Regions from separate parts of the Pseudoalteromonas sp. L1 genome, predicted to be linked through region 2. Evidence: riboswitches for the same ligand, from Rfam matches in the RefSeq annotation. Region 2 holds a riboswitch; the other holds the start of a gene.
What was found. Region 2 has a riboswitch for lysine ahead of dapA (4-hydroxy-tetrahydrodipicolinate synthase). Riboswitches for the same ligand answer to the same signal wherever they lie in the genome.
Positions count from the first base shown of each region.

Region 1 (12,573 bases), on a different contig from region 2:
TGGTGATGAATCAAGGCCTAAGGTGTGTAGCGACTTTTCTGCCACTATTGATGTGTGTGGCACCACTAACGAACAAGCACTGTATTTAATTACTGAACTTGAGCAGATGACTTAAAAAAGATTAAACCTTTAACATTTTTTAACGGTTAGTGGGATCAGTTGTGTTTTTTATAACCAAAGTTTTATTTATGGCATTTAATATAATTTTGGTTATGGTTCGTTAGATATCTTAGACGGTAACGCGATAGGAAAATGCCAGTCAAATTGACTGGCATTGTTGTTTTTGCTTACCACGTATAAGTAGCGCTAAGAGTATATTGCTCGCCGCGACCAGGGGTACCTGGAACTTCTTCAAATGATTCATCCCAAATGTTGTCAGCAGCAAAAGTGATAAACACATTCTCAAGCTGAGCTGGCGTGAATTTTAGCGTTAATTGAGTAAAGAAGGCTTCATCGTCAGAGCTACGTAGGCGGTTACTATGTTGCTTACGCCATTCGTTATCAATGCGCAGTTCAAGTACATCCATAGGCTGCCATACTGCACCTAGTGTTACACGGTGGTCAGGGTAGTTAAGCGCATAAAAGCTGGCATCAATATCAGCCGTGCCATAGTCTTCTGACTTTTCTAAATAGGTGTAACTGGCAATTAGCTCTGTGTTTTCAAACGATTTATTCGCTAAAAACTCAACGCCTAAGGTGTCTATGTCAACTGGGTTTGCAAAACGTGCTGAGGTTGCATCAAAGCGATATGTCCAATCCGTTAGGTTTTTATCTTTTCGGAAGAAAATAGCTGAATCTAAACGCCAAGATGACTCTTCAATCAATAAACCTAGCTCAAGGTTATCGGTCGTTTCGCGCTCGAGGTTGTAATTACTTCTAAATAATCCGCCCGTTTCACTACCACCAATAGCGGTGTAACCAGGTACTTGAGAGGCTTCTGCGTATGATGCATACCAAGTATGTTCACTGCCATTTTGATTAATCACTTTCAGGCTCGCATCGGCAATAAAAGAGGTATCTGAGCTATCACGGTTAGTATCGTCAAATGCAGTGCCAACACGAACAGTAAGCTCTTTGTTAGATGCAAGGGCTGTCTTGTACTCAGGCAAGATACTTAGTTTAGTGTAATTGCGTGAGGTAAAGTTGTTTTCAAGAGATGTTGATTCAATTGAATCAGCAATAAACTGTCCTGAGTAGTTAACTGCAAAGCTGTTATTGAGCGAATGACGACCCGACAAACCCAATGATTTAACCGTGGTTTCATGAAACGCTTCAAACATAGCTGGGTTTTCACGAGATAATATGTAATGGTCGTTATGTTTACGATAATAACCTGTTACTTCAAAACTATTGTTCTCACCATACATTTGTTTGTGGTTTAGCATCAATAGCTTGGTTTCAAGATCTTCGGTTTCGTTAAAATTAAATGGTGTGTAAAGGTTCGGCCAACCAAAAAATTTCTCTTGGCGTCCGAACATTAAATCAGTTTGTGATGAGTCACTGGCAAGTTGAATGCGCGCTGAGGCACGTTCAAAGTCGTGATCGCCATTATCAATTGAGCCATCACTTTGCGAGTTTGAGTATTCACCCTCAAACCCTAATCGCCAATCGGGCATACTTTCAAGCTTTTGGCTGTGGGCAGCATGAATGCTTAATAAGTTAAAGTCATTTGTGCCAGTGCCAAGTGAAACACTTCCAGTGCTTGTGATAGGGCGCCAGCTAAATGAAACTGTACCAACAGAGCTGTTCATGCCATACAGTGCGTTATCAGCACCTGTTAAAATGGCAGGGCCGGTAAGCATTTGTGGCGCAATAGGAATTTCAGCGAAGTAGTGCCCCGATTGTGGGTCGAATAAGGTACTACTGCCAACACGAAAGCCGGTATTTTCGAAAATACCTCCACGAATGGTTACATCAGCTTGTGCTTCAGCCATATTACGTGACTGCAAATCTACACGGGGGTCATATTCTAAATTTGATACAGGCGCATCAAAAGTGCCGACAGGCTCCTTATTTGCGGTTGCTGAGACTTCAACGGTGATTTGTTCAATATTGTTTGCGTCTTCTGCTAGCACTGAGCAAATGACGAATAAAGCGGGAAGTGTAAGCTGTACTGCGCGTACCATCTAAAACTCTCTTGAATGTATTTGATTTACCTAGGGCAGTGAACACTATAAGAGCTCACTGCAAAATTGCGGCTATTGTATCTGAATCATCCAGTTATACCACTCCAACCAGATTTCAATAGGTAATAAAAAACCGCTAAGGCGCGGTTGTGCAATTAGAGCAGTGTCTACTTTTTATTTAAAATCTGTTTTTTGTTTCGGTTTGAATTTTTATTGTTTAACCGCGTCATATTTACCAAAGAAAGTGATGATGAGTGCAATAAAAATGCCTATAAAACCAATGATCGAAAAAGCTAGGCTATATTCAGTTTTAATATTAAAAATATTGAGTAAGCTAGTTATTAACAATAAAGAAATACCAACGATTTTTAAAATCGTCTGTGTTTTATTTAAGCAAAACCATGCTTGACAAGAGGGACATTGATTTTCAATAAAGAGGTTGTTTTTGTTAACCTTTTTTATATCTTTAGTCGCTATTTTAGTTTTACAGTTTGGCAAGTTAATTTCATTTTATTCCTTTTTGGATCTTTCTCTAAGACCCCGAATTCCATTTAGAGTTACTTTCGGCATCATAGCAAACTTTAATCATCACAAACAAAAAAGCTCACAATTTGTGAGCTTTTAAACGATGTGTTAACACTTTACTGCTGAGGTTTAGGTGGGAAGTTACTTAGAATATTAGCAACTGTTTCTTTAATTATCTCAGTGCGTTTTTCAGGTGTTTGGTTCTTTTGCAAACGACCTTCTTTTGCACCACGCCAAACTAGTTGGTTAGAAGCGCGGTCTACCACGTCTAAAATCAGTGTGCCTACTTCATATTCGCGAGTAGTTGTTTGCGTGTTGTAACCCATGCCCCAATAGTTCCAGCGTGCGCCGTAACCGACATTAAAGGTATCAACGTCGATTTTTTTATCAACCGATGCATGGTAGTTAATAAGTACATCTGCTTGTGCCATATCAACAAGTTTCATACCGCTTTTTTCAAGCTCAGCATTAACGGCTTCACGTACACGTTTTTCCATTAACGGGCTAATTTGGTAGTTTGCAACATTCTTAGTTAGGCTCGCGTTAGGAACCCAAGAGAAAGTTTGATAGTTGCTAAAGTCTGCTGATTTGTCGTAATCCCAATCAGGGGTTTTGGCACAAGCCGCTAAAAGTAATACAGCCGTGGCGATTAATAAGTTTTTCATACTGTTTGCTCCTTGGCAAAATTTCCACTACTTATTTGATAACATAACACAAAAATAATTCAACTGAATGATTATTTATTTACTATGGCACATTTCAAAAAAAGTACTGTAATTGATTGTAAATACAGTCATCCATGACATGTTGTATTAAGTACTGTGTTCTACTTCGATCCAGTCTTTTTCGTCTACCCAGTTTTGCGCGCCATCTTTTACTGTACGAATAGGTACAATGTAGTCGCAACTTACTTGTGGTTTTACAGAAGCAAAAATCGGCACAAAACCAAAGCTCAGAGCCGTTTCGATAATTGCTTTTTGGTTTTGTGGGTCGATATCCGCTGCTTCATCAATATAAATAGGAATACGATACAGGTTTTGTTCTTGATCACTTAATAGATAGCGAATGAATAGCATGCCGCATAATAGTTTAATAGTGATACGTGTTCCGTTAGAACCTGCTGAATCGATTTTTTCGAAGTGCTCAGTGTCACCCGCACGATTCACCACTTCAAAACGAATATCGAATAAGTCGGTCAGTGTTAGACCGGCTTTTTCTGAAGCAAGCTTAATTAAATGATCTTTTGCTTCGTTTACCGCAGATTCGCTATAAGGCTCTTGGCTTAATAAATCGAGGGTATCGCCTTGCTCAAACTGATTTGAGGTACTGATAATGGTATCAATACTATCAACCAGCATCTTGCGCGGAATAACATTAATTTTGAATGCTTGAAGGTTAGAGATTCGGTGCTGGCTAATCCCTTTATTAAAGCTATTCATTTCGCGGCGTAGGCGGTCTAAGTCTTCGCGCAAGCCTTTAATGGTGGCGGCGACTTCGGTTAACGCAACGCGGCCTTGACGCTCAACGGCATCGCGCTCGTTATCAATGTTATGAAACGCGCTAATCAGCTTTTCGTATTTAGTAAACTCATCGTTTTCGTTATCAAATTTAGTAATACCCGCATTGTAAATATGCATGTAGGTGTTACGTACGTTGATATCAAAGTTTCGTAGCTCTTGGCAGTCCTTGTTAAAGTGATGGATGAGATCGCTTAAGTTATCAAAATCAATACTGATTTCAATCATGTATGGAGTCACTTTGCCAGAGTAAAAATCAAGGGTGTGATCAATACGTTCAGATTTAACTTGACGTAAGCGGTCAGCTTGGCGCGCAAGCAAATCTTTTTTCGATTTGATAATTGAACGATGGTCGCTAATTGAGCCACTGTTCTTTTGAATGTCTTGCAGGTAGTCGTCAACTTGTTCGCGCTCTGCATTTAATTGCTCTTTTAGCAGGGTTTGTGCATCGACAGATTGCTGCATCACTTCAAATTGTTCAAAGCGTTTTAATGCTTCTTCTGAGGCCATTAGCTCATCATATAAGGCATCTTTTTCTTTTTGCTTTTCGGCGACATTAGCTGCGACTTCGCGCTGTTGTTTAAACTCTTTTAGTGAGTTTTCAAGGGCTGCGAGTTGCGCGGTTAATTGCTCTTTATTTTCACCCGTTTGCATTTGCACTGGACTTAGCTTTTTAAGTTTAATCGTCGCACCAGGCAGAGTTAGTACACTGCCTTTCACGTTAGCCGATAACTGCTCTAAGAACTCACCAAAGGCATCTTCGTCTGTGATCTCAACATCACCATTGCTGGTGGTGGCAAACGATAAGATATCTGGGTTCAGAATACGCGAAATCTCTTCAACTTCTTTTAAAGATAAATCTTCACGCATACGGGTGAATAAATTGAACTCAAGGTTCTTCAGCTGTAGTTTTAAGCTCTTAATTTGCTTTTGTGTTTCGCTAATACGGTAATCTAGCGTGTGCAAGCTTTGACCTTGAGCACTGCTTAACGAATGCGATAGCGATTCATAATCTTGCTTAAGCTGCGTAAGGCTTACTTTTAAAGTGGCCTTGTTAACTAGTTCAAACTCAGATTTAAGCGCTCGATAGTCTAAAAACCATTGTTCAATTTGAGTTTGTTTACGCTCAATATCACGCGATTGCTGAATATACAGTTGTTGCTTTTGGTCAAACTCATGCTTTTCGTGCTCGATATCTTCAAGGGCAATATTTAGCTCAGTGAGTTGCTCTTGTTGATAGGTTTCAAAGTCAATCAGTGCTTGGTCAATTTTTGGCGCATAGGCTGCAAGCTTGCCTTTTAAAACCGTTTGGTTTTCAAGCATAGATTCAAGGGCTGCGATTGGCTCTTGCATTGACTCAAGGGCTTTTAGTTCACGTTTGGCGCGATTCACTTTATCAAATGAGCGACGCCACACTTCATAAAAGTCGACCCGTGAGTTTGACATATGACGTTCAAAAACACGTAGCATAAAGCGTTTAACATCACTGGCACCTAACTTATGCAAGTTAAGGATACGGCGAAAAATTTCTTTATAAATCGCTGAATCTTGCACGTTGTTAAGCGGGATCATCTTTAAATTGATATCGCCATCAAACGGGGTCGCGCCACCAGTGAGTAAGGCGTTTAGCTCTTGCGCTTTTAATTCAATTGGATTGAAACCTTGCTCTTTTAAGTGATTAAAAAGCTTGGTGAATTTTACAATGGTTTTGCCTTGGGTGTAGTGCTCAAGGTCTAATTTACCTTGATAGCAAAAAAACTGATGTGCATAACCGGCAATTTTACCAAGGCCAGCAACACCAATCACCACTGGGCCGTTTGGTAAATCGGCTTCGAGTAAAATATAGGATTGATCTGACGAAAAGTAGAATTTTCGGGTTTCGTCTAAATCGTGGCCATCCCATTCTGTTAGGCGTAGATCATTAATCAGTGGAAATTGCAGGGCATTAATCACCGAGCTTTTACCAGTATTGTTGGGTGCACAAATTGAGCTGCTTTTATCCAGAGGGATCACGCATTTTGCATAGCCAGCGGTATTTAAAAGTGCAAGTTTGCTGAGTCCGTAAAGGCTTTGGCTTTGCATTATTCGTCCTCTCCTAGGTAGGTTTCTTCGTTTACTTCCATTAATGCATCGATATAACGATAAATGGGTGCTTGCAGCATAAAGCCGTTTTCTACTTCGCGAGCAAGGCCTAAACGCACCATACGAAGGTACACGTCTTTGCGTAAATCTGAGCCTGAGAAGATTTCTAATTGATCAAACAAGTGCTTGTTGATTTGCACTAAGGTTTGCATGAGTTCAAGGTCGTTTACCTCGTCAAACAAGGCACGCATTGGATCTTTACCGGTATTGGCATAGTGCTCAATCAAGATGTAGATAGTCAGTGCGATAGCACGCGAAATTTTCCCCATGTTTGGGGTGCTTTCATCGCTGCCAAAATAGTAAAAGCCACGGCTATCGTGTTGTAAGTCATGGCCAAGGGCATTAAATAACGCGCGGTAAGCATCAATGTGTTGATCAAGCTCTTGCCACATCAGCGTGTCTTGTTCGCTAATGTGGTAGCCTGATGTGAGCTTTTTATTAATAGCTTGCAGATGCGTTAAATCATCTAAATTAATATCTGTCATGGTTATTGCTCTGTTGCTTTTTGATCGTCAGCAATCGATGAGTTAAATGGATAAAGAGAGAAGTGTTGCTGGGCAATTTTTATTTTTACTTTCTCTTGGCTTTGGCTAATTTCAAGGTCGCCATCGCTAATGAGTTTTTGATACAAGAACAGCATTTCGTCAGCTTCTAAGTCTGGGTAGCTTTCATCTAAGAAACTAAGCAGCGGCTGAGCTTTTTTGCTGGCTTTTTTAAAGCGCTTTTTAAATTGTGTTTTAACATCGTTGTAATCAGGAATATGTGGGCTTTGATAGGCAGGCACATCATCATGTTCTGGTAGTTGATATTCATCGTGCTCAAAGTCAACTAAGCCTGCCATATAGGCCACGATATGACGTTGCTGACCAAGTGAAAAACGCTGTGCGTCTGAGACAAAGTTAGGCTGTACAGCACTTAACATGTTATCGACGCCATTTTTACGCACTAAACCAAGCACTTTGGCCGCTTGGCGAGTAATTAGGTTGTTGCGGCGCAATTCTTCTCGCAGTGGCATCAACATATCGGCGCTTTTGCGTAAACTTTCACGGCCAACTAAATGCATTTCTAAAATACGGGTACGTAATTGCTCTAGCATGCGCTTGTCTTGATATGACTTACCAAGACGGTCAATTTGCTCGATTTGCGCGCTAATTTGCGCTTCGATGGTGTTAAAGCACGCGTGGAAGTCACCACGAATATCAACCATTTCAAGCATAGGTTCTATGTATTCATCAAACGCTTCAATCACTGCTTGATAACGTTTTTGCAAAGATTGCACGGCGTTGTCTGCTTTCGCTTGCTCAACAATGTTTAATATCGCGTTTTCATTGTGGGCAAACAATTTCATTATTTTGCGTACCCGATCATCCATAATCCGGCTGAAACGGCGAAGCTCGTCGTAATCTTCAATTTCACCCGCTTTGGCAAGGCGGTTGCCTAGGCGCGCTAAGTCATCAACTAATACGCTGATTTCTTGGGCAAGACCTAGGTGTTCTTCTTGCAATAAAAAGGTCGCAAAATCAGCGATAGCACGGTTGATTTCTAATTGTGACGACTTCGCAAGAGGAATAATGATATCTTGATTCAATAAACGATTTGTTTCTTTATAAATACGTTCATTTGACCAGCTTGGCTGTTTTTGTTTTATCGCATTTTGTACGTCTTTTAAGCTGAAATCAGCCATCTTAAAACGTTTAAATAATAGTTCTAACACCCCCCAATGCTCTGTAAGGGTATTTAATAACTTTTTAGCTGGGATCATATGGCTCCAGTAAATCAAAATTTTGGTGTTAGCGTTTAGTAGTAATTTATCTAATTGAGAATAGTTTTATGACTTAGATACTGCTAGAATCCGCGCCGAAACACTCGAATTACAATTTTTACATTATTATAAAGGTTGTTCAAACACCATGGTAACCCCACTTATCCTAACCCTGATAGCGGTGGCATTTTTGCTTATCGTTATAGAGGATATTATCCATGTAAACAAGGCCAAAACGACGCTTTTTTTTGGCACTTTATGCTGGATTATCTTGTTTATCTCTCCAATTCATGGGCAAACCCCAGAAACTATCCAACATCAACTTGATCATAATATTTTAGAAATAGCGACGTTGTGGTTATTTCTTATGGCTGCAATGACCTTTGTCGCTTATTTAAACTCGAAAGGGTTTATTCAAAATATTGTTCATAAAATTATGCCAAATCAAATCAGTGAACGGAAGCTGATGTTTTTGATTGGTGGTTTTGCGTTTTTATTTTCATCGATTTCAGACAATATAACCGCGACTTTGATCTCGCTTGCGGTGGTGATGTCACTGAAATTAGACCCTAAAAAATTAATAAAATACGCAACCTTAATTGTATTTAGTGTGAACTCGGGTGGGGTATCGCTTATTACAGGTGATGTAACGACCTTAATGATTTTCCTCGATGAAAAAGTCACTATTGGTAACTTGTTATTACTTATTGTGCCTTCGCTTGCAAGCGTTGCGTTACTGGCTGTGATGTTATCAGCAGGAATGTCGGGTAATGTGGTATTTGAAAAGCAAATGGCTCGTCGTATTGAAAAAACCGACATTACCATTGCGGTTATCTTTTTCTCGACCATTATTGCCACGTTAACTTTGAGCGTGCTTTATAGTGTGCCGCCGTTATTAACCTTTTTATTTGGTTTATCACTGATGTTTTTGGTTGCGCAATTCTTGATGCGCAAAAAAGACGTAAACAAAAAAATCATCGATTATATTCGTGAGATTGAATACGACACACTGTTGTTCTTCGTTGGGGTGTTACTGTTAGTTGGTGCACTGAAAGAAGTGGGTGTGTTATCTCAATTTACACATTTATATGAGCTTATGGCTCCTGAGTATGCGAACTACTTGATGGGCTTGTTGTCGGCTGCGGTTGATAACGTGCCACTAACAGCTGCATTACTGAAAGCTGACATTATTATGAGCCCTCAGCAGTGGTTGTCATTTACCTATGCAACAGGAGTTGGTGGTTCAATGCTCATTATTGGCTCTGCCGCGGGTATTATTGCCATGAGTAAAGTCAAAGCATTAACGTTTATGAGTTACTTAAAAATGTCGCTGTATTTATTAATAGCCTACACAGCGGGTTATTATGGCTCACACCTAGCGGGAAGTTTTATTTAACACTTGACAGCTAGACGTCTAAACGATAACTTTCAAAGCCTGCTTTTAACAGCAGGCTTTGTTATTTTAACCAAGTGTTAACTTAACATTCAGAAGAGGTGCGATACTTAGGTAATTAATGTGAGGTGACGAACGCCAATGACCATTAATGAGGGAAGTACTCGCCGAGAAAAATAGCTGGACGTCACGGTTATTTTTCGGTTTATGGGGCTGAATCCTCAAAACTGTCACCAAACTAGGTGGAGAGCTTCTGGCATGGACTACTCTTTATTTTCAAAGCACCCCCTTGCCGAGTTCTTCTTGAATTACTGTGGATAGTTTTCCACAAAAGGAGACGACATGAATACCCAATTAGCCGCCAACACAAAATCAGATTACGTTGTTGCAAAATTTGGTGGCACCAGTGTAGCTAATTTTGATGCTATGAGTCGCTGTGCGGAAATTGTATGCGCAGATAACCAAGTACGTATTGTTGCTGTGAGTGCCAGTGCGGGCGTTACTAACCATTTAGTTGCATTGTGTAAACGTGATTTGAGCGCTGCTGAGCGCGATGAACACATCACGGGTGTTATTGCTATTCAAGAGAGTATTTTAGCTGAGCTATCGCTTGATGCCGATTTAGCTCATGGCTTTAATGAGACTTTAAGAGCATTTCAGGTGCTTGCGACTGAAGGGGTTAAATCAGCGGCAGAGCAAGACGAGCTGCTCAGTTTTGGTGAGCGCTTATCATCGTATTTATTTACGCAAGTGTTGCGTGGCCAGGGTTTAGATGCTGTGCGATTTGATGTGCGTAAAGTATTAAAAACAGATAGCCAATTCGCTAAAGCCACACCAAACATTGCTGCAACAGCTGCTGCTGCAAAAAAACATTTAGTGCCATTGTTAGCTGAGCAAGTTGTAGTAACACAAGGGTTTATTGGCAGTGATGAATATAACCAAACAACGACTTTAGGCCGTGGCGGCTCAGATTACAGTGCGGCATTACTAGCAGAAGCAATCAACGCAAAGAGTGTGCATATTTGGACGGATGTGGTGGGTATTTTCAGTACTGATCCGCGTTTATGTGTAAAAGCTACACCTATTGCAAGGCTAAGCTTTGATGAAGCTGCTGAAATGGCTACCTTTGGGGCAAAAGTGCTTCACCCAGCTACTATTTTACCAGCAAGCCGTAGTCATATTAGTGTGTTTGTTGGTTCGAGCCGTGAGCCACAATTAGGCGGCACATGGATTGAAAAAGAAAAGTCAGAGCAGCCAGGTATTCGAGCAGTCACACAGCGTAAGAACCAAATTCTTTTAACGGTTAAAAGTCCAGAAATGCTTCTTGCGAGCGGTTTCTTAGCGCGTGTATTTACTATCTTAAGTGAATTTAATATTTCGGTTGATTTGGTTACTACCTCAGAGATCAGTGTGGCAATCACGTTAGATAACGCACCGAATGCATCACGTCCTGAGCTGGATCAAGCCTGTTTAGATAAGCTTTCTGAGTTTTGTCATGTGTCGGTTGAGAATAACTTAACGCTGGTGGCTCTAATTGGTTCTGAGATTCAACTACGACAACAAGAGACCAACTTGATGCAAGTATTGAGTGATTTTAATATTCGTTTAATTTGTCATGGTGCAAGTAAACATAACCTGTGCTTTTTGGTGGAGCAGGGCGAGTCTGACCTTGTTGTTCAAGCTATTCATAGTCGATTATTAGAAAGCCAAGTCGCGGCATAGGTCGTTAAAGTTAATAAAAGAGCACTGCCAGTCAGTGCTTTTTTGTGCCACCACGCTTATGTCAAAATCATTCAGTGTGTTACTTGAGGCCGTGAGGTTATGTTTTTCGATTTCAGTAAACACATTTGGGCTCAAAAGTTTAGCGATAGGTTGTGATGTTGCTTTGGCAAGTGCTTCTTTCAGTGTCCAAATCCTAAAAAAGCATCCAGCTTGCTCATTTATATCGCAAAAGCTACTTATTAAATTAACTTCATTGTGATCGTAAAAATGTTTGGCGAGCTTCACAAAAGGGCGTGTTTTCGAACAGTGTTCTATATCAAAACCAAATTGATTTTGCTCAGGGTTTAGTGCTGCACCAATAAAACCACGGGAATGTGATAAGCAGGCCCAAATTGGTTCACTTACAGGAAAGTGAAGCTTCAATTTGTTGTCTACGTCATCAAATTGGCTCGAAATTGCGCAAAGTGGTGTATTTTTGAGTAAAGGAATGCTGCGTTTTAGTAAATACTTAAGTACTAAGCGCGTGGCAATATACTCTTGCTTAGCGGCTGGCATTTTGCGTTTTGTAAGTACACTGAGTTCGAATTCACTGAGTAACTTTTCAACGGGCAAGGTGCTGATATCGATACGTGAAGCATCCATAAGTACAACTTGTTTATCAGTTGAACTTAGCGCCGAATCAATTTTTAAGGTGTTAGAAAAATAGTGACTGCTCATGGTTTGTGGCTTTTACGAAACCCTACAATTAGATTTGTTTATTTTTACAGCAAATGCTCTTGTATGGGCACGAACAAACGCAAATTGTTTACGCAGTTGACTGTAATTATGGTTTAATGAGGAAAAATAATAACAGAAATGTAGATGTATGGCACAAGTTCGTGATGGCTTCCAAAGTCGTATTGGTTTTGTACTTGCCGCTTCTGGTGCGGCAGTAGGTTTAGGTAATATTTGGGGGTTCCCAACGCAGGCGGCAAACCATGGCGGCGGTGCATTTTTACTTGTTTATTTTATCGTTATTTTCTTGTTAGCACTTCCTGCTTTATATACTGAGCTGTTTTTAGGCCACCAAGCGCAGGCTAACCCAGTTAAAGCGCTATCAAGTGCATGGCAAGACACCGCACCCAAAGTGGGAGCAGCAGCCGGCTACATAGGCCTGTTTGGTGCTGTTGTGATGCTGAGCTTTTATTCAATCGTTGCAGGTTGGATGCTCGCGTACGCACTTGAACCAATTGCCAATTTTTTTGGTCTGACTGAGTTAAGTCATTTTTTACATAGTGATTCAATGGCACGCAACTTTGTGTTTACGCCATTGATGCTTATTCTAACCGCAAGCATTATTTTAAAAGGGGTTAAATCAGGTATCGAAACCTGGTCACGCCGCTTAAT
Region 1 covers NZ_JAKKCT010000001.1:708,643-721,215, forward strand. The annotation lists gene L3V38_RS03295 (YkgJ family cysteine cluster protein) at 1-115, shown strand, start outside; gene L3V38_RS03300 (TonB-dependent receptor) at 288-2,126, opposite strand; gene L3V38_RS03305 (DUF4136 domain-containing protein) at 2,768-3,316, opposite strand; gene L3V38_RS03310 (ATPase) at 3,464-6,250, opposite strand; gene L3V38_RS03315 (hypothetical protein) at 6,250-6,795, opposite strand; gene L3V38_RS03320 (hypothetical protein) at 6,798-8,072, opposite strand; gene nhaD (sodium:proton antiporter NhaD) at 8,221-9,468, shown strand; lysine riboswitch at 9,554-9,726, shown strand; gene lysC (lysine-sensitive aspartokinase 3) at 9,808-11,187, shown strand; gene L3V38_RS03335 (4'-phosphopantetheinyl transferase superfamily protein) at 11,164-11,904, opposite strand; gene L3V38_RS03340 (sodium-dependent transporter) at 12,053-12,573, shown strand, end outside.
Region 1: another riboswitch for lysine. It lies ahead of lysC (lysine-sensitive aspartokinase 3); the one in region 2 lies ahead of dapA (4-hydroxy-tetrahydrodipicolinate synthase).

Region 2 (12,573 bases):
CGGAAGATATCTTCAGCTTCCATACCTAGTGATGCACGTGCTTTATCCGTTAAACCACGACCGATGATTAGTGGAATACGACCACCAGCACGCACTTCATCAAGAATTACGTCTGATTTTAAGGAGAAAGTAGAGATTACTTCATCAGTACCGTGACGCTTAACAACACCTTCGTATGGGAAGATATCGATTTGGTCGCCCATGTTTAGCTCGTCAACAGGAAGTTCGATTGGCAATGCACCAGAGTCTTCCATTGTGTTGAAGAAGATAGGCGCGATTTTACCGCCTAAACATACACCACCAACGCGTTTGTTTGGTACGTGAGGAATATCATCACCCATGAACCAAAGTACAGAGTTAGTTGCAGATTTACGAGAAGAACCCGTACCAACTACATCACCAACATAAGCAAGAGGTAAACCTTTCGTTTTAAGCTCTTCTAGTTGTGAGATTGGGCCCACTTCACCTGGTTTTTCAGGGTTGATACCTTCGCGCTCATTTTTTAGCATTGCTAAAGCGTGTAATGGAATATCAGGACGAGACCATGCATCTGGTGCAGGAGAAAGGTCATCTGTATTTGTTTCGCCAGTTACTTTGAATACCGTAACTGAGATTTTTTCAGCAACAGCTGGCTTATTTACAAACCACTCTGCATTTGCCCAAGACTCGATTACTTGCTTAGCAAATTCGTTACCTGCTTTCGCTTTTTCTTCTACATCGTAGAAAGCATCGAACATTAATAATGTATTTGATAAACCTTTAACAACGATTGGTGCTAACGCTGCGTCATCTAAAAGATCAATCATAGGCGCGATGTTGTAACCACCTAACATAGTACCAAGTAGCTCAGCAGCTTTTTCTTTTGATACCAATGGAGAGCTCGCTTCACCTTTTGCAACTGCAGCTAAGAAACCTGCTTTGATGTAAGCTGCATCATCAACACCTGGTGGTACGCGGTTAACAAGAAGATCAAGAATAAACTCTTCTTCGCCTGCTGGTGGATTTTTAATTAGTTCAATAAGATCAGCCGTTTGCTGAGCATCTAATGGCGCTGGTACGATACCTAACGCGGCACGTTCTTCTACGTGTTTACGATATTCTTGTAGCACAATATTGCCCTCTTGGTGACGTGAAAGTACTCGGTAGTATTAAACTAAATACCAAATATATAACCCAGTACTTATAGTATTCTGACGATTGATTATAAAGCTTTTAAGTATAGATGAAAATCCATGCTGCGGTTAGGCACTTTATATTCACTATAAATAACATGAATAGTAGTTAAAAAAAAAGCTATTCAGATGAATATTTATTAAGTAAGAATCATTCTTATTTTAGGCATAAAAAAACCCAGCCATATGGCTGGGTTTCTCAAAACTTACAACTCACTATTAACGCATAACTTTTACACGTTGAGTTGACGTTAGTTGCGCTTCAACACGACGGTTTTCAGCGTGAGCTTCTAAAGTGTTTGCTTCATTCTTCAAACGCTCTTCACCATAGCCTTTTGTTGAAATACGATCTTCAGAGATGCCGTCTTTGATTAATTCATCAGCAACATCATCAGCACGCTTTTTAGATAGAGTCATGTTGTACTCAGCATCACCTACTGCTGAGGCATGGCCTTCTAAAACAACCGTTGCGTCTGTATTTTCCTTCATGAAGGTAGCAACTTCAGCAATGTCATCAAAGTAGCGTTGTGGAACAGCCGCTGAGTCATGAGCAAAGCTAACTAGTAGGCTAATTGTTACTGGCTTCTCTTCATACAAAGTACAACCCGTTGCATCTACAGCGTCTGTCATCGGCGTGTTTGCACATTGGTCATCAGCATCAATTACACCATCGTTATCAGAATCTGAATCTGTTGGCTCTTGAACAACAACTGGAGCTGGCTCAACAGGTGCCGCTGGCTCGCTTGATTGACCGAATAAGTAGCTTACACCAAACTTAGCATTTAAGTCTGACTCACTGAACTCTAAACCTCTGTAGTAAGATGTTTCAAAGTTAACTGATAGACCCTCAGTTACAAAGTGTTGGTAACCTAGACCAATATTTGCAAATGTACTTTTCTCGTACACATCAATTTCTTTAAGACCTAACACACCGTAGAATGGACCACCAGAAAAATGGTGCAGCATGTCGATGCCGTATCTATCCATGTCCATGTCGTACTTATCACCCGTGATTAGGTGTTCAGTATCAATATTTCCATCAGCGTACTCTAAACGAGCGCTCCAGTAATCTGAGAATCGGTAACCAATCTCAGCACCGAAACCTGTTGCATAACCAGTTCTCACGTTAGGTGAGTAATCTGTTGCAATCCAAGATGCATCGTAGTAGTCACCGAATACACCGATATAAAAACCTTCTTTCTCTGCAGCAAATGTTGATGCACTAGTTGCAGCTAATGCGATCGCCATAGTAAGTGATTTTAATTTCATTGTTTCCTTCCCATTTTCACAATTAAAATTTTCAGCTAAGTCATCCCAGCCCATTTTATAAGCAGAATACTCTTCGATTTGTTAACCTATACTTAATAGGTAACAGGTTATACTACTAACTCAAATCATAGTTTGATTCAGGTCATTAGAAACTATAGGTGATAATATAAAACTTACCTAATACTATAGTTAAATCGTCATTCAAATTAACAACTCGTTATTATTGTTAATTAACAACGACTATAAATTAACTAAAAAATAGACTTAATAACTAGGTGCGTTAACTTATATAAAAAGTGTTCAGTCATATTTCTTAGCATAGGTGTTAAATATTACACTTAGGCACAGTAGCTAACAATCAGCCTTTTCTGGAATTTTTTAAGTTCCACAAAAAGTTTGATAATTCGCATCACCTTCCTTAGGAGGCTCATACCAATGTGTATTTTCAGCTTTATAAATATAAGGATTTGATATCACTTTCAAAAATGCTTCCAGTGAAGCGCTTTTTCCAGAGTTCTCATATTCACCTATAATCATTTCGATATTATGGTTGCGTGGAATGACTGCAGGATTAACAGCACGCATCGTTTTATAACTTTGAGTAGATGTTCTTAAAAACCATTTTTTATACCATTCTTTTATATTGGCAGGTATGGTTACCGGAGACTGTAATGACTCAGTCAAAAGATTAAATGTGTTGGTATAATCCAATTTATGTTGCTTCATTAACGTCAACAATTCAGAAACAAGTATATGATCATCTCCTTCCAGGCTTTCTAAGCCCAGCTTTTTTTGCCACATAAAATTAAAGGCGTCATTGAACCGAGTTGAAAAACTATTTATAACCGTTGAAAGGTCTGTAAGCGCTTGTTTTTCGTCTTTAAATAAAAGTAATAGACTTTCAGCTAGGCGCGCACAATTCCAATTAGCAATCGTCGGCTGATTGCCAAATGCATAGCGCCCTTGGTGATCAATTGAGCTAAACACAGTATCAAAATCAAAGTTGTTCATCATAGCGCAAGGACCATAATCAATGGTTTCACCACTTATCAAGGTGTTATCAGTATTCATAACACCGTGTATAAAACCGACACGCATCCAACTTACTATCAACTCAATTTGCTTGTCTTGTACAGCTGTTAAAAAGTCGATATAGCGCTGTTCTCCAGTGCTATTAATTTCAGGAAAATGACAACAGATAGCGTAATCGACAAGCTTTTCTAATCCTTCTATATCACCCTGTGTTGCTAAGTATTGAAATGAACCAACACGGATATGGCTTTTAGCTAAACGCGTGACGACCGCACCAGGTCGAGGAGGATTTCGATATACCGTTTCACCAGTAGTCACCACAGCTAAACAGCGCGTAGTCGCGATACCTAGCGCATCAAGCGCCTCACTCATAATATACTCACGCACTGCAGGGCCAATGGCACAACGACCATCACCACCGCGTGAGAACACTGTTGCTCCTGCGCCTTTTAATTGCACATCCCACAATGTTCCATCTTGATCTGTAATAGCGCCAAGCAAATGCGCCCTGCCATCACCAAGACGCGGTGAAAAATGACCAAACTGATGACCTGAGTAACCAAGTGCAACCGGTGCCACGGCGTTATCTATCGCTGAACCAGATAGCAATTTAGCTAAGAATTCGCTGTCGTGATTAATCGCAAAATTATCAGCGAGCTTGTCATTGAAGAGCAGCAATTGCGGCTCAGCAACGGCGCTCGGCATATCTTCAATAGCGAGCAGTTCACTAATATCTGTGTATCGAGTTTGCAGTTTCATAACTGTCCTTAACGTGTGGCTACACCTACGCGGTTATCACCTACCCCATAGGCCACAAGCTGACTAAGTGCTTGCAGGCTATAGCCACTTTGCTGTTGTAGTTCATTGAAAAAATCTTGCGCTGCTTGTAACGATTTTTTAGTTTGTAAGCCGCCGTCTATCAACTCGTGGGCACGCAAGTAGGTTTCTACATCGCGAGAAAGTAAAAAGGTATCTTTACCAAGCGCTCGCAAAGCGTAAGGGCCTGTATTTCCCCCTAAACGCGCACCATGTTTTTTAAGATAGGCCCACAAGCCAATAATATTGTCAGTTGGCCAATCCGCAATAAATTGGCTGAAGCTGCCATGTTTTTCGGCAACTTCGTGGATCATGTACGCATTTTCAGGGATCGTTTGTACTTTTTTAAAATTACGAACAATTCGCTCGTCACTGGCTTTTTGCTCAAGCATATCTGGCGGCATCATCAACAGTTTCTCTACACTGAAATCCCAAAACACGTCGCGAAAACCTGCCCACTTGTTATTAATAACAGACCAATAAAAGCCACTTTGAAAAACTTTGCGCGTGAACTCTTCTAACCATAAATCGTCATGTATTTTGGCAATATCAGTATCATCGAGCGGGTTTGATAACAGTGCATGCAGCATTTCTTCGCTGCCCTTTCGAGATACGGCTCGTTGATAAATATCGTTAAATTTTTCCATCATTTTTCCAATTTATTTGGTTAACGCTAAGTGTACGTAAAAACACGCTTATACGTAACCATGTTGCAAAATCGGTCACTAAAAAACAAATCCTTCGTCTTGACACCTAGATGGCTAAAATGCTTTAATCGCCGAATATACCCTATTTAACTATGTTGGCTTTAACCTTTAAAGCGAGCATAAAGGGCTGGAAGAGGTGCGTTATTCAGGTAGCGTATGGGAAGAGCACAGACTCTGTTGATCATACGTGAGGGGAATTAACGCCGAGAAGTAACACCGTTTGTGAGGTGCTTATTTCGGGCGACTGGGCTGAATCCCAGCGACTGTCACCAACAATAGCAAATTGCTATTGATTAGTTTGGTGGAGAGCTTCTGGTCTTAGTATAATAAGGCCGTCGCGTCTTTATTATTTTAAGCCCATTCGCTCTTCGAATTATACCTTGTTCGAACGACGACATGCGGCTCCATTCAAATGTTCCCGCATAAACTCTTCGAATACCTTATAAGTTCGTGAGAGATGATCAACAATTTTGATTTAAACGACTATCCATTATGGACAGCGCTTGTCACGCCATTTTCTGAATCTGGCGAGGTCGATTACACGGCCCTTGAACAACTAGTGGCTGAGCAGCAAGATGCAAATAACGGCATTTTATTGCTTGGCAGTACCGGTGAAGGACTGGCGCTTTCACTTAAAGAGCAACAAGCCATTGTTGAGCATGTTTGCCAATTAGCACCGAGAGTACCACTCATGGTTGCTGTGGGCGGTATGAACCTTAAGCAACAAATTGCTTGGGTTGAATACTGCAATCAACTACCTATTCATGGCTATCTATTGGGCTCACCTCTGTATGCAAAGCCAGGGGTTGTTGGCCAAACACATTGGTTTGAAAGCCTACTTAACGCAAGTCATCACCCTTGTATGTTGTATAACGTACCAGGAAGAAGTGCAGTTGAGATTGCACCGCAGGTGATCAAAAACCTTGCTGAGCACAAAAACCTTTGGGCTTTAAAAGAAGCCAGTGGCGACATTAGTAAATTTGAAGGTTTTAGAACGGCATCACCAACTCTGGCCATTTTCAGTGGCGATGATGCACTTATGCCATATTTTGCTCAAGCTGGTGCAAAAGGTTTAGTGTCGGTTGCCGCGAATGCTTGGCCGAGTCAAACCCATGAGTTTGTTAAACGCAGTTTAAGTGGTCAATACCCAAATCTATTCACCGATTGGTCGCAAGCAATCCAAAGTTTGTTCGCTGTGGCAAATCCAATCCCCGTAAAAGTACTGATGCACCTGCAAGGTAAAATAAATACCCCGCATTTACGTCCGCCGCTTACGCATTTAGAGCTTGAGCAAACAGACAGCATCACCCACGCAAACAACACAATTTTATCTTGGAACTAAAAACAGGTTTTATCATGAGCTGGTTAGAATTATTAAACAACTTAGAATCAGGCGCAGTTCGCGCAGCGACACAAGACGAGAACGGCAACTGGCACGCCAATGTAGAAGTTAAACAAGGCATTTTAGAAGCTTTCAAAAATGGCACAAATACTGAGTTCCCAGGTGGTTTTGTTGATAAGCACAACTTGGCACCACAAGGCTTTGCAGCCGATGCAGGCGTGCGTATGGTACCAGGTGGTAGCAGTGTTCGTCGGGGCGCACACGTTGCTAAAGGCACGATTATTATGCCACCAGCGTATGTAAATATTGGTGCATTCATCGACGAAGGCACGATGGTCGACAGCCACGCACTAGTGGGTTCATGTGCACAAGTAGGTAAAAATGTTCACCTAAGTGCAGCAGTACAATTAGGTGGTGTACTTGAACCAATTGGTGCCAGCCCAGTAGTGATTGAAGATGATGCATTCATCGGCGCAGGCTGCGTTATTGTTGAAGGTGTGGTTGTGAAAAAAGGGGCTGTGCTTGCGCCGGGTGTGCGCTTATCGGCAACCATTCCTGTTTACGATTGTGTGAATGAGCGCCAGCTAGACAAAGGTGAAGCAATCCCAGAAAACGCGATTGTAATCCCAGGTTCTCGCCCAGCTTCAAATGCATGGGCTCGCGAGCAAGGCCTAAGCATGTCTTGTGCATTGATCGTGAAATACCGTGACGAACAAAGCGATGCATCATTACTGTTAGAAGAGGTTTTACGTTAATGAGCTTTTTGAGCACGCCCATCAAGCAAGCGGTTGAACACGTTTCAACGCATCTTGATACGCCATTTTTTGTCTATGATTTAGATAAATTAACTGCACATTTAAAGCAACTAACTGCGCAAACCGATGTGAAACTTTGGTATGCCGTTAAGGCCAACCCACTGTCTCGCATTATTCAATGTTTAGACAGCGCAGGGTTTAACTTTGATGTTGCAAGTAAAGGTGAACTTGAGCAAGTACTTGCTCAAGGCATCGATAGCGAGCGCGTGCTCAACACAGGGCCTGCAAAGAGCCCTAAACAAATTTCACATTTTATTGCTCGCGGCGTACGTACCTTCGTGGCCGAGAGCATTAACCAAGTTCGCTGGTTAAATGAGGAAGCAACAAAAGCAAATTGTCAGTTGCAAATTCTATTGCGTGTACAACTTCGTTGGCCAGACAGCGAAAAGAATCCACTTGGCGGCGATAGCCTTACTCCTTTTGGTTTAGGCTGTGATGAGTGGCAAGCACTCACTGCAAGTGATTATCCAGCTCTTAGCTTTGATGGTCTGCATATTTTCCAATGGGGCAATATGCTGAGCACTAACAAGCTCGCCGAGCTATGGCGCGCGATGATTGCGCCATTACAACAGCTAGCACGCTCATTAAATATTAACCTTCATATTCTCGATTTAGGGGGTGGCTTAGGCATTCCTTATACCCAAGATGCTAACCAACTTGATTGGTCTGCACTTATCGAGACCCTGGCGAGCATTAAAGCAGATGCTGGTGTCAAAGAGCTTTGGATGGAACTTGGCCGCTATGCGGTTGGCGAATGTGGCCATTACGCAACACCGGTTGTTGAGCGCAAAGAGAATTACAATCAACAGCAGGTGATTTTATCAGGGGGTATTAACCATTTACTTCGCCCTGCTGTAACAAGCCAAGATTTCCCTGCGGCGTTACTACGCGAATCAACGGCTGAACCTAAGGCAATGACTTTATACGGCCCGCTTTGCACCGCCCTTGATTGCTTGGGTGAACACCAATTAGCAAGCGATTTAAATGAACAAGACTGGTTGGTATTCAGCCAATGTGGGGCATATGGCTTTACCGAAAGTATGCCGTACTTTTTATGCCACGAATTAGCAGCTGAATACATCCTTGAACAAGGCAATATTGAGTGCATTCGTAGCGCTGAAGATGCCAGCTATTATTTGAGGTAATCGCCATGAGTAAAGAATTCATTAGCCAAGAGAATATTGTGGTTGGCGAGATTGCCAACGGCCTACCACTGACAATTCCTGTGTATCGCTTAAAAGGCGATGGCACAGGCCCAAACGTATATATACAAGCCAATATGCACGGTGCTGAGGTGCAAGGTAATGCAGTAATTTATCAATTGCTAGAGCAGCTAAAATCACTCAAGCTGCGTGGCGATATTACTCTAGTGCCTTATGCCAACCCAATTGGTTGTAACCAAAAGTCAGGTGAATTTACGCTAGGTCGCTTCGATCCAATTACTGGCACCAACTGGAACCGCATGTACCGCTTTAACAAAGCCTTACCATCACAAATTGCTGAACAGCACAAAGACAGTGATGATGCGACCCTTAAAGCGGCGTTTAAAGAAGCACTGGTTGCTGATATCGACAGCCAACTAACAGGCCCTGATTACAGCCTAACAACAGGTAAGCGTATTGCCCTTAACTTACAAAAGCTTGCCCATCAGGCTGATATTGTTTTAGACCTTCACACTGGGCCTATCTCAAGTCAGCACTTATATTGCCCTGAATACGCCAAAGACAGCGCGCGCTACTTCAACATCGAACATGTGTTATTGATCCCGAATGATTTTGATGGCGCGATGGATGAAGCGAGTTTCTGTCCATGGTGGTCGTTATCTGAAGAGCTTGGAAAACAAGGCCGTGAATTCGCTGTCCAAGTCGAGGCATTCACCGTTGAGCTAGGTAGCCAAGAAAAAATCGATTTAAGTGCAGCCTTTGAAGATGCAAATAGCATTTTAAGTTACCTCAACCACAAAGAGGTATTAGTTGATGCAGCGTATCAACCCAAAGCGATGACACGCTATGCCTGTATGCTCAAAGATTATATTGCTTACTACGCTCCCATGGGCGGCATGGTGGAGTACCTAGCGCCACTGGGTGGCCATATTAAAGCAGGTGAACCTATAGCCCATATTTTAAGAATGGAGCGCTACCTATCAGAACAACCATTACAAACACTCAGTTTTGATAAAGATGCAATAGCCATTTTACATTTTGCTTCAGCAAGCGTGAATCAAGGCACCGAATTATATAAGTTTTTTACCAACGTATTTGAGCTATAAGCTCATCCCTTCTCATTGCGTGAGAGTCACGGCTTAGGCCGTAACAGCAGAGTCCCAAGTTTCGCTTGGGGCTCTATTTACCTAAAAATTTAACAATTCAGTACAAGTTCACGGTTACTTATGTAAAAATCGTTATACTTATCTTAACTTCACCTCTATTCAATAAGGAAATCGCAATGGGATGGCGCACGTGGCTAGCTGTCGCTAGTTTATTTTCTGTACCTGTTATGGCGCAGACAGAAGAAACAAAAACCAATGAACAAGATGACGCGCTCGAATTAGTAAAACAATGTATTTTAAATGAAGCGATTGGTGGTGACGGTAAACAAACACTCGAAGAGCTTCGAAAAAAGTGCTCTGATTTAGATGAAAGTAAAAAACTTACAGCACTTGATAAACGAAAAGCACGCGAAGAAGTAAGTAAAAAAAACCGCAATGTAATCACGCCACATAAACGTAACTATATCTTGCCACTGTCTTACGTATCGCATCCAAATACTCGCCCTTTTGACGGTTTAAAAGATCTAGCAGAAGAAACAAATGGTGAGCCACTCGACAACCTCGAAGTAAAATATCAGCTGTCAATTAAGGTACCTATCTTTGAAGGCTTCTCAGATAAAGACCAAGGTGTGTACTTTGCGTTTACGATGCAGTCGTTTTGGCAGTTTTACAACAAAGATATCTCTTCACCATTTCGTGAAACCAACTATGAGCCAGAGGTATTCTGGATAAACTACCTTGATGAAGAAAATGTCTTATGGGGAGATGAAATGGCAATTGCGATTGGTGCATCACATCAATCAAATGGCCGAAGCCAACCGAATTCTCGTTCATGGAATCGCATTTATGCAGACTTTTTATGGGAAAAAGATGGTTTTGTGTTTAGCTTTAAACCTTGGTACCGCATCCCAGAAGATGAAAAAGAAGATGAGCTAGAAGCCAGTGGTGATGACAACCCTGATATCTATAAATACATGGGGTACTTTGAGTTTTCTGGCGCTTATCGTTATAACGAACATGAATTCAGCTTTATGACACGCAATAATCTAAACTCAGATAATCGCGGGGCAATTCAACTCGATTGGTCTTTCCCTCTTTGGGGCAGGTTACGAGGTTACGCACAGTACTTTAATGGTTATGGTGAGAGTTTGATTGATTACAACGCCGATATTGAACGCTTTGGCGTGGGTATTCTGTTAACTGACTTACTTTAAGTTTCATTTTTAGCTTGTATTAATTTAGTTGATTTTAAGTGAGAAGCAAAAAGCACTAAACAATTCTACGTTTAGTGCTTTTACATTTTAGCTTAGTTAACTATAAGTTAAGGGCATGCCCCCTGGATGCTCGCCATTGGATGGCCATGATGATCATAATAGTGGTGGGTACACGTGCCGCCACCTCCAGAAGTGCCTAATCTACCACCACCTCTTACAACTGGTATATTTCCCCAACCTAAAGGCGCACTTCCTGATCCTGCCGGAGTACCTATGGCACCACCTCCAGGGCTACTTATTGACTTTGGAAATTTTTTGTCAAACAACTCAGCTAAGCAGTTTGAAATTTGTGAAACAGAGAAATTAACTTGCTTCAATACGCCTAGAGATATACCGTCGAGTATGGTGGCATTTTTATTAAGTTCAATCCCGATAAATCCAGCACTATCTAAACTTAATTCATAGGCTACTTGATTTCGCGGATAGTTTACTGGCACGTCGGTATTTAGTGTAAAATTTTGAATGACAGTTCTATTTTCAGGGATATACTCCCACGTCCCACCAACAGAAACACCCCCAGCGCTGACCCCAAAATTAACTCCGGTGAAGCGTGTCTTGTGAAATGAGCGAGTATCTAATTGTTTTTGCCTTGCGTATTCTTGTGCACGGTTTTGAACATTCGCCATATTTCGTCCGTCAAGCATCGCATTCATAGCTTTAGCCTCAGGCGCATTGTCACAAGTCGCATTTGTTGTGTTAGCAGTACTGTATGTATTGAATTTTAATTTTTCTGTACTACTTGGCATCGTCCCTTGATTAAAGTCAGCTGTAACTTGCGCTGCGATCTCATCTAGCTGAGCATATGTATCTAGTACGTCATTAATCAAAGTATCAACTGCTGTAGGGTAGCTACTCATATCTCTAAGTGTATTTGACATATTGTAACGCGGTGTACCTTGATTACTATGCTCATTATAAAAACCGAATATTTCACGGGTAGCTTGGTTAACCACTAATACTTTATTTGTTGTTGAATAGCATTGCTCTTCACTTCCAAATACAGGATTAGGATTTCTACCAACTTGCTGGCATACAAGTTTTGGCTTTAACTTTTTCGCAATTTCTTTAGCTTCTGAATAAGTACAGTCTTTACAGATCCTAGCCTTAAAATCCTGACTAAATGCTTTCCCTGACACGCTTAGCAAAACTAAGCAGATAATAAATTTATACATAATATCAATCCCTATTTCAATGTACCCATAATCGGAACTTAAACTATAGCCAAGAAATCTAAGAGATCAACATAAAATCAACTAATGCTACATAACCACAACAAACACCCCTTCAAACTCTGCAACAACGTCGTTGCCATCAAATATAGTGACAGGCACTACATAACTGGTTTTGCCTTTTGTTTCCAGTTCGCTAAGGTTACCTTTACAAGTTTTCACATCAACACAACCTCGAGGGTCGGTATTAAGTGGTTTTAAGTATTTAATGTTAGCATCAGCTAACACGATATTTCCTTCAAAGCCTGCCTCTTTCAGCGCAAGGTAAGTTGCTCCCCACCCTGTTAAGGTCGCTAAGCTATAAATAGAGCCAGCAAACATAGTGTTGTGAAGGTTTAAGTTCGCATCTAAATCAGCGCGGGTAGTAAACTGCCAATCAGTATAACTTTCAACTTTAATACCCATCGCATCACTAATTGGAATTGATTCACGCCATGTATTTTGTAGTACTTGTGTCCAGTTTGGGTGGCGGAACCAGCCTGGTTCAGAAGGTTTTTGTTTAACCATTTTCCAGTGCTGTACGTCATCATAAGCTAAATGCGCTTTTTCTTTTAACTCATAGCCATGACGCTTATAGAAATCAAGAGCTCGCTCACGAGCAAACAACACGAGCTCATCGGCATCTTGAGTCCATGCGATTTTTTCTAA
Region 2 covers NZ_JAKKCT010000004.1:384,444-397,016, forward strand. The annotation lists gene acnB (bifunctional aconitate hydratase 2/2-methylisocitrate dehydratase) at 1-1,109, opposite strand, end outside; gene L3V38_RS14710 (OmpA family protein) at 1,392-2,441, opposite strand; gene L3V38_RS14715 (protein adenylyltransferase SelO family protein) at 2,820-4,232, opposite strand; gene L3V38_RS14720 (DNA-3-methyladenine glycosylase I) at 4,241-4,936, opposite strand; lysine riboswitch at 5,120-5,316, shown strand; gene dapA (4-hydroxy-tetrahydrodipicolinate synthase) at 5,454-6,338, shown strand; gene L3V38_RS14730 (2,3,4,5-tetrahydropyridine-2,6-dicarboxylate N-succinyltransferase) at 6,353-7,093, shown strand; gene L3V38_RS14735 (PLP-dependent decarboxylase) at 7,093-8,298, shown strand; gene L3V38_RS14740 (succinylglutamate desuccinylase/aspartoacylase family protein) at 8,304-9,422, shown strand; gene L3V38_RS14745 (phospholipase A) at 9,599-10,636, shown strand; gene L3V38_RS14750 (hypothetical protein) at 10,744-11,868, opposite strand; gene L3V38_RS14755 (bifunctional GNAT family N-acetyltransferase/hotdog fold thioesterase) at 11,956-12,573, opposite strand, start outside.